DNA from 2 places in the Kitasatospora sp. NRRL B-11411 genome. Region 2 is predicted to be linked to the other one. Evidence: riboswitches for the same ligand, from Rfam matches in the RefSeq annotation. Region 2 holds a riboswitch; the other holds the start of a gene.

The links. Region 2 has a riboswitch for S-adenosylmethionine ahead of IH44_RS0119910 (aminotransferase class V-fold PLP-dependent enzyme). Riboswitches for the same ligand answer to the same signal wherever they lie in the genome.
Region 1: it holds a riboswitch for S-adenosylmethionine, as region 2 does, so the genes downstream of both, thrC (threonine synthase) here and IH44_RS0119910 (aminotransferase class V-fold PLP-dependent enzyme) in region 2, are expected to answer to the same signal.

The regions. Positions count from the first base shown of each region.
Region 1 covers NZ_JOGH01000006.1:80,175-84,336, forward strand. The annotation lists gene IH44_RS0104775 (MoaD/ThiS family protein) at 334-612, opposite strand; gene thrC (threonine synthase) at 650-1,930, opposite strand; SAM riboswitch class I at 1,948-2,075, opposite strand; gene IH44_RS0104785 (glucosyl-3-phosphoglycerate synthase) at 2,214-3,212, shown strand; gene IH44_RS0104790 (trehalose-6-phosphate synthase) at 3,284-4,162, shown strand, end outside.
Region 2 covers NZ_JOGH01000041.1:47,687-51,848, forward strand. The annotation lists gene IH44_RS0119890 (c-type cytochrome) at 1-10, opposite strand, end outside; gene IH44_RS0119895 (heme-copper oxidase subunit III) at 102-722, opposite strand; gene IH44_RS0119900 (hypothetical protein) at 1,028-1,453, shown strand; gene trpD (anthranilate phosphoribosyltransferase) at 1,585-2,658, shown strand; SAM riboswitch class IV at 2,853-2,970, shown strand; gene IH44_RS0119910 (aminotransferase class V-fold PLP-dependent enzyme) at 3,019-4,162, shown strand, end outside.

The DNA of each region.
Region 1 (4,162 bases), on a different contig from region 2:
ACGACGGAACAATTCTGACGGCGGCCTGACAGAACAGGCGGAAAGCTCCCCGGCGGACGTCTCAGCGCGCGGGACGGAAGCGAGGCGGAAGCGGGGGCGGAACGGGTTCTGCACGGGCGGAGCGCGGTGCGGAAAACGAGGATTGAACCGGGCCGTGGAGGGGAACGGACCTGACCGGAACTCTACTCCCCCGAACCGGTCGGAATTCCGGCGACCCGCCGCGCCGGAAAACCGCAGGTAACCGGGCCGCCGGGCCCCGGCGCGCAACGGGCCGCCGCCCGGTCCGGAAAAAGGAATTCCGGACCGAACGGCGGCCGCGGGAATGCGGGCGGTTCAGCAGCCGCCGGCCACCGCCGGAATGATCGACACCGAGGCGCCGTCCTTGATCTCGGTCTCCAGGCCCTCGGCGAAGCGCACGTCGTCGTCGTTCACGTACACGTTGACGAAGCGGCGCAGCTTGCCGGTGTCGTCCAGCAGGCGGGCGGCGATGCCGGCGTGGTTCGCCTCCAGGTCCGCGATGACGGCGGACAGGGTCGCGCCCTCGGCGGTCACCTCGGCGGCGCCGCCGGTGTAGGTGCGCAGGATGGTCGGGATGCGGACGGTGGCGCTCATGCGGTGCTCCTCGGGCGTGGGGCGGCGTGGGGGGGTGTCAGGCGGTGGCGAGGCCGGCGGCGCGGAAGGACTCCAGCGTCGGGCGGATCACGGCGGTCATGCCGGCGTCGGCGACCGCGTCGAGGGTCTTGAGGCCGTCGCCGGTGTTGATCGCGACGGTCTCCTTGGACGGGTCCAGCAGGCCGGTCTCGACCAGCTTCTTCAGCACGCCCACGGTGACGCCGCCCGCGGTCTCGGCGAAGATCCCCTCGGTGCGGGCGAGCAGCTTGATCGCCTCGACCACCTCGGCGTCGGTGACGTCCTCGACCGCGCCGCCGGTGCGGCGGGCGATGTCCAGCACGTACGGGCCGTCGGCCGGGTTGCCGATCGCCAGCGACTTGGCGATGGTGTCCGGCTTGACCGGCTTGATCACGTCGCGGCCGGCCTTGAAGGCGGCGGAGACCGGGGAGCAGCCCTCGGCCTGGGCGCCGAAGATCTTGTACGGCTTGTCCTCGACCAGGCCGAGCTTGATCAGCTCCTGCAGGCCCTTGTCGATCTTGGTGAGCTGGGAGCCGGAGGCGATCGGGATGACGAGCTGGTCGGGCAGCCGCCAGCCGAGCTGCTCGCAGATCTCGAACGCCAGGGTCTTGGAGCCCTCGCCGTAGTACGGGCGCAGGTTGACGTTCACGAAGCCCCAGCCCTCGCCGGCCGGGTCGCCGATCAGCTCGGAGCAGAAGCGGTTCACGTCGTCGTAGTTGCCGTCGATGCCGACCAGCTCGCCGCCGTACACGCCGGCCATCACGACCTTGCCCTGCTCCAGGTCGTGCGGGATGAACACGCAGGACTTGAAGCCGGCCCGGGCGGCCGCGGCGCCCACCGCGCCGGCCAGGTTGCCGGTGGAGGAGCAGGACAGCGTGGTGAAGTCGAAGGCCCGGGCGGCCTCGATCGCGCAGGCCACCACCCGGTCCTTGAAGGAGTGGGTCGGATTGCCCGAGTCGTCCTTGATGTGCAGCTGCGCGGTGAAGCCCAGCTCGCGGCCCAGGTTGTCGGCCTTGACCAGCGGGGTCCAGCCCGGGTTCAGGTTCGGCTTGCCGGCCACGTCTGCCGGGACGGGCAGCAGCGGGGCGTAGCGCCAGATCGACGCCGGGCCGGCCTCGATCCGCTTGCGCAGCTCCTCGGCGTCGTAGCCCGCGTAGTCGTAGGCGATCTCCAGCGGGCCGAAGCACTCCAGGCAGGCGAAGCTCGGGCCGAGCGGGAAGCGCGTTCCGCACTCCCGACAGGACAGCGCGGTCGCGGGACCGAGGTCGACGGCGGTGGGTGCGGCGGTGTCAACAGCCATGGTGGCGAGGCCCTTTCTCCTCATCTTCCCCGGAGCGCGGTCGCGTCCGGGACGGAATTGGCACCTGTCCCGCCGGGCCTGCTGGCCGCGCGGGAGGGTTGCCGGGACTTCAACGGGCCGTTCCCTCAGTCCCTCTGGATGAGCTCTGTGAAGTTGTGGTCGTACGCTGCGAGCGACCCCCGGGTGCGAAGGCACGATCGCAATACGAAGACTGTATCCGAAGGCCCGCGCGGACCCACCCCCGCGTCCGACACCCGAGACGAACCGACACAGGGAGCGAGACTTGCCGGAGCAGCCCGAGCCCGGGGTCCTGCCGGAGGTGGCCGACTGGCTGCGCCGCCGATCGTGGACGGCCGCCGACCGGCCGCTCGACCTGCTGCTGGCCGCCAAACGCGCCGCCGGGGCGGCCGGCACCGTCAGCGTGGTGCTGCCCGCGCTGGACGAGGAGCCCACCGTCGGCGAGATCGTCGCCGCGATCCGCACCGAGCTGGTCGAGCGCGTCCCGCTGGTCGACGAACTGGTGGTGGTCGACTCCGGCTCGCAGGACGGCACCGCCGCCGCCGCGGCCGCCGCCGGCGCCCGGGTGGTGCACCGCGACGCGATCCTGCCCCGGCTGCCCGCCGAACCCGGCAAGGGCGAGGTGCTGTGGCGCTCGCTGCTCGCCACCAGCGGCGCGATCGTCTGCTTCGTCGACGCCGACCTGCGCGAGTTCGACCCGGCCTTCGTCTCCGGCATCATCGGCCCGCTGCTCACCGACCCGGCCCTGCAGCTGGTCAAGGCCATGTACGACCGGCCCTTCGAAGCCGACGGCGCCGTCGTCCCGGCTGGCGGCGGCCGGGTCACCGAACTGGTCGCCCGCCCGCTGCTCAGCCTGCACTGGCCGCAGCTGGCCGGCTTCGTCCAGCCCCTCGGCGGCGAGTACGCGGCCCGCCGCAGCCTGCTGGAGCGGCTGCCCTTCCCGACCGGCTACGGCGTCGAACTCGGCCTGCTGGTCGACGCGTTGGAGCTGGCCGGGCTGGACGCGCTGGCCCAGGTCGACGTCGGCGTCCGGCACCACCGGCACCAGGACGGCCAGGCGCTGGGCCGGATGGCCGCCACCATCTACCGCACCGCCCTGGAACGCCTGGACCGCACCCACCGCCTCAAGGCCGACCCCGACCTGGTCCGGCCGCTGCTCACCCAGTACACCCGCACCGCCACGGGCTTCACCCCCCGCACGCACCCCGTCCCGGCCACCGAACGCCCCCCGATGGCCGCCGTCCCCGAGTACCGCGACCGCTGACCCCGGGAGTTCACCCGGCACGCACCGCGCCGAGTGGTTTGGTCCGGTGATCGCACGGCAAGGTTGGCTGTATGGCCGATCACGCGTCCGAACGCCCCCAGCAGTCCGGAGCCGCCCCGATCCTGGTGGCCTCCAACCGCGGCCCGGTGTCCTTCCGCACGGAGGACGACGGCTCACTGACCCTCCGCAGAGGCGGCGGCGGCCTGGTGTCCGGGCTCTCCGCGATCGACGACCCGAACGCGGTCTGGGTCTGCGCCGCCCTCTCCGACGCCGACCGCACCGCCGCCCGGCAGGCCCCCGACGGCCGCCTCGACCTGGCCGGCCACGACGTCGGCGGACAGGCCGTCCGGATGCTGGACATCGATCCGGAGACCTTCGCCCGCGCCTACAACGGCGTCGCCAACTCCACCCTCTGGTTCGTCCACCACCTGCTCTACCAGACGCCCGTGCAGCCCGCCTTCGGCGCCGACTTCCGCACCGAGTGGGCCGCCTACCGGGCGTACAACGCCGCCTTCGCCGAAGCCCTCGCCGCCGAGGCCGCCCCCGGCGCCGCCGTCCTGGTGCAGGACTACCACCTCTCGCTGGCCCCCGCCCTGCTCCGCGAACTCCGCCCCGACCTGCGGATCGGCCACTTCTCGCACACCCCCTGGGCCCCGCCGGACTACTACCGGCTGCTGCCCGACGACGTCGCCGCCGCCGTCCTCGAAGGCATCCTCGGCGCCGACCGCGCCGCCTTCCTCACCCGCCGCTGGGCCCTCGCCTTCGCCGACTGCTGCGAGGCCGTCCTCGGCGCGCAGGTCGACCGCTCCGAACTGACCGTCACCCACGGCGGCCGCACCACCCGGCTCGGCGTGCACGGCCTCGGCGCCGACGCCGAGTTCCTGCGCGAACGCGCCCACCGGCCCGACGTCGACGAACGCCTCGCCACCCTGCGCGAGGCCGTGGGCGAG
Region 2 (4,162 bases):
GCTTTTTCACGGAATAACCCCGGTGTCAGGATCTGGTCGGCAGCAGCCTGCCCCTGACTCCCACGCGTCCAGGTGACGCCGGGTCAGGGGCGGGGCGGCTGTTACTTGATCAGGTAGATGGTCGCGAACAGGCCGATCCACACGACGTCGACGAAGTGCCAGTAGTACGACACCACGATCGCCGCGGTGGCCTGCTCGTGGGTGAAGCGCCGCGCCGCGTAGGTCCGTCCGAGGACCAGCAGGAAGGCGATCAGACCACCCGTCACGTGGAGTCCGTGGAAGCCGGTGGTCAGGTAGAACACCGTGCCGTACGGGTCCGAGGACAGGGAGAGGCCGTCCTTCTTGACCAGCTCGGTGTACTCGAAGATCTGGCCGCCGATGAAGATGGCGCCCATCACGAAGGTGATCGTGAACCACGAGCGCAGCTTCTTCACGTCACCGCGCTCGGCGGCGAACACGCCGAGCTGGCAGGTGAGGGAGGAGAGCACCAGGATCGTGGTGTTGACCGAGGAGAAGGGCACGTTGAGGGCATGGGCCTTCTCGTGCCAGAACTCGGCGCCCTTGACCGAGCGGAGGGTGAAGTACATCGCGAACAGGGCCGCGAAGAACATCAGCTCCGAGCTCAGCCAGACAATGGTTCCGACGCTGACCAGGTTCGGCCTGTTGACCGCTCCGTGCGCGTGTCCGGTTTCTGTTGCTGTTGCTGTCGCCACGACGGACATTATGTCGGTCCCTTATTCCGTCTTCACGCCGGGGGGTGTCCCTCGGAGTGTCCGGTGCGTGAGGTATGCCCGCCTCGCGCACCGCCCGTTTTCTGACGGTTGTTCGGACCGGGTGAGCCTACTGGGCCGGCGGGGTGAGTCCGGGGCGCGGCGGCTTGAGCGAGATCGCGTCGGGGTCTCCGCAGGACGGGCGCGCGGGAGTAGCATCCGTCCCAGGACGTGGTCCGGGTCACACTGGGCCGTTCGGTCGGGGCCGCCCGGCGTGGGCACACATATAAGAGGACGAGCACCAGGAAGCAGGGGCCATGGCGCAGCACTCCGACGAGACGCTCACCGTTCTCGTCTACAGCGACGACCGCAACACCCGTGAGCAGGTGACCCTCGCCCTCGGCAGGCGGCCCGCCGCGGACGTGCCCGCCCTCGAGTACCTGGAGTGCGCCACCGCCCCCGCGGTGCTGCGCGCCCTGGAGAAGGGCGGCATCGACCTGTGCGTGCTGGACGGCGAGGCCGCCCCGGTCGGCGGGCTGGGCCTGACCCGGCAGTTGAAGGACGAGATCTACGGCTGCCCGCCGGTGCTGGTGGTGATCGGCCGGCCGCAGGACTCCTGGCTCGCCGCCTGGAGCCGGGCCGACGCCGCGATCTCGCACCCCGTCGACCCGGTCGCCCTCGCCGACGCCGCGACCGCGCTGCTGCGGGCCCGGCTGGCCCGGCGGGCGCCCGCCGGGCGCTGACCCGTTCCACCGGCGCGTCTCAACTGGAGAGAAGGGGACGGCAACCCCGGGCGGCCGTCCCCGCTCCCTCGATAGGCTGACGTCATTCCTCTGGGATCCCTCCGGGACGATGACGAGAGCTGGAGTCAGCCATGGTGAACGCGCACTCTGCGAACGGCGGTAGCGACCCCGCGCAGGTGGTCCGCACCTGGCCCGGCCTGCTCAGCTCGCTGCTGGGGGGCAACGACCTCAGCCAGGCCGACACCGCCTGGGCGATGGACCGGATCATGAGCGGCGAGGCCAGCCCCGTGCAGGTGGCCGGCTTCCTGATCGCCATGCGCGGCAAGGGCGAGACGGTCGAGGAGATCGCCGGCCTGGTCGAGGCGATGTACGCGCACGCCCTGCCGCTGGAGATCCCCGGGCCCGCGGTCGACATCGTCGGCACCGGCGGCGACCGGGCCAAGACCGTCAACATCTCCACCATGTCCGCGGTGGTCGCGGCCGCGGCCGGGGCGAAGGTGATCAAGCACGGCAACCGGGCCTCCTCCTCGGCCACCGGCTCCTCGGACGTGCTCGGCCGGCTCGGCGTCAACCTGGAGCTGTCCGCCGACCGGGTCGCGGCGGTGGCCGAGGAGGTCGGCCTGACCTTCTGCTTCGCCGCCAAGTTCCACCCCTCGATGCGCCACACCGCCCAGGCGCGCGCCGAGTTGGCCGTCCCGACGGTCTTCAACATCCTCGGCCCGCTCACCAACCCGGCGAAGGTCACCTCGCACGCCGTCGGCTGCTTCGACACCCGGCTGGCCGGGCTGATCGCCGGCGTGCTGGCCCGGCGCGGCGCGCAGGGCCTGGTCTTCCGGGGCGACGACGGGCTCGACGAGCTGACCGTCACCACCACCTCGCACGTCTGGGTGATCCGCGGCGGCGAGGTGACGGAGCTCGAGTTCGACCCGCGCGAGGTCGGGATCGACCTGGTCGGGATCGAGGCGCTGCGCGGCGCCGACGCCGAGTACAACGCGGACGTCGCGCGCCGGGTGCTGAACGGCGAGCGCGGGCCGGTGCGGGACGCCGTCCTGCTCAACAGCGCGGCCGCGCTGGTCGCGCTGGAGCTCGGGGACGCGCCGCTGGTCGAACAGATCGCGGCGGCGATGGAGCGGACGGCGGCGGCGATCGACTCCGGGACGGCGGGGGAGCTGCTGAAGCGCTGGGCGGAGGCGACCCGGGCCTGACGGCGGGCCGGGGGCGGCCGTTCCGGGTTTCCGGCGCCAGCTGCCCCTGGCGCCAACTGCCCCCGGCGGCAAGGGCTTTCGGCTGGGACGGACAGGGTCGGTCGGCCGTTCTCCGGGCCCCGGCGGGGCCCGGTTCCGTATCGGGATGCGGACAGGTGTTGAGACCGGGGCGGTCTCGTGTACTGTCTTCCGCAGGTCATGAGTGGCAGCGACAAGCCCCAGCTTGCTGTCCGGCAACCCTCCGTCCGTGGCGGGGTGCCCTGGGTGAGGACCGGGCCGCGTGGCGATCAGTCCGCGTGGCAAGCGCGGACTTCCGGTGGGTGCACTTCCGGGGTCCTGACCCCGTGGAGGAGTGCACCCATGTCTGTTGTCACCGAGATCTGCGAGCCGCTGGCGGTGCTGGGCGGGGACGTCGAGGTCCCGCTGGCCTCCGGGGAGAAGGTCGGGTACGCGGCGCTGGACTACGCGGCGAGCGCGCCGGCCCTGCAGCGGGTGTGGGACGACGTGGCGGCGTACGCGCCGTACTACGGGTCGGTGCACCGCGGGGCCGGGTACCTGTCGCAGCTGTCCACCGACCTGTTCGAGCAGAGCCGGCGGACCGTCGCCGAGTTCCTGGACCTGCGCGACGGGGACCAGGTGGTGTTCACCCGGGCGACCACCGACTCGCTGAACCTGCTGGCGGGGGCGGTCCCGGCCGGGACCGAGGTGTTCGCGTTCGAGACCGAGCACCACGCCTCGCTGCTGCCGTGGCGGCGCGAGGGCCTGGCGGTGCGCTACCTGCGGGCGCCGCGTTCGCACGCCGAGGCGGTGGCGGCGCTGGAGGAGGCGCTGCTGGGCGCGGCCGAGGGCCCGAAGCTGTTCTGCGTGACCGGCGCGTCCAACGTGACCGGCGAGCTGTGGCCGGTCAAGGAGCTGACCGCGGTCGCGCACCGCTACGGCGCCCGGGTGGTGCTGGACGCGGCCCAGCTGGCGCCCCACCACCGGGTCTCGGTGCGGGAGTTGGACGTCGACTGGGTGGCGTTCTCCGGGCACAAGCTGTACGCGCCGTTCGGCGCCGGCGTGCTGGCGGGCCGCTCGGACTGGCTGGACGCGGCCGAGCCGTACCTGGCCGGCGGCGGGGCGAGCCGGACGGTGGCCCGGGAGCTGGACGGCTCGGTGGCGGTCGAGTGGCACACCGGCCCGGCCCGGCACGAGGCCGGTTCGCCGAACGTGATCGGCGCGTACGCGATCGCCTCGGCCTGCCGGGCGCTGGACGAGGCGGGCTTCGAGGCGCTGGAGGCCCGGGAGCGGGCGCTGGTGGCGAAGCTGACCGAGGGCCTGGCGGCGATCCCCGAGGTGCGGGTGCTCAACCTGTTCGGCGAGGGCTCGGACCGGGTCGGCGTGGTGTCCTTCGTGGTGCGCGGCTGGAACAGCTCGCACTTCTCGGCCGCGCTGTCCGCCGAGTACGGCATCGGCGTCCGGGACGGGCTGTTCTGCGCGCACCCGCTGGTGCGCACCCTGCTGG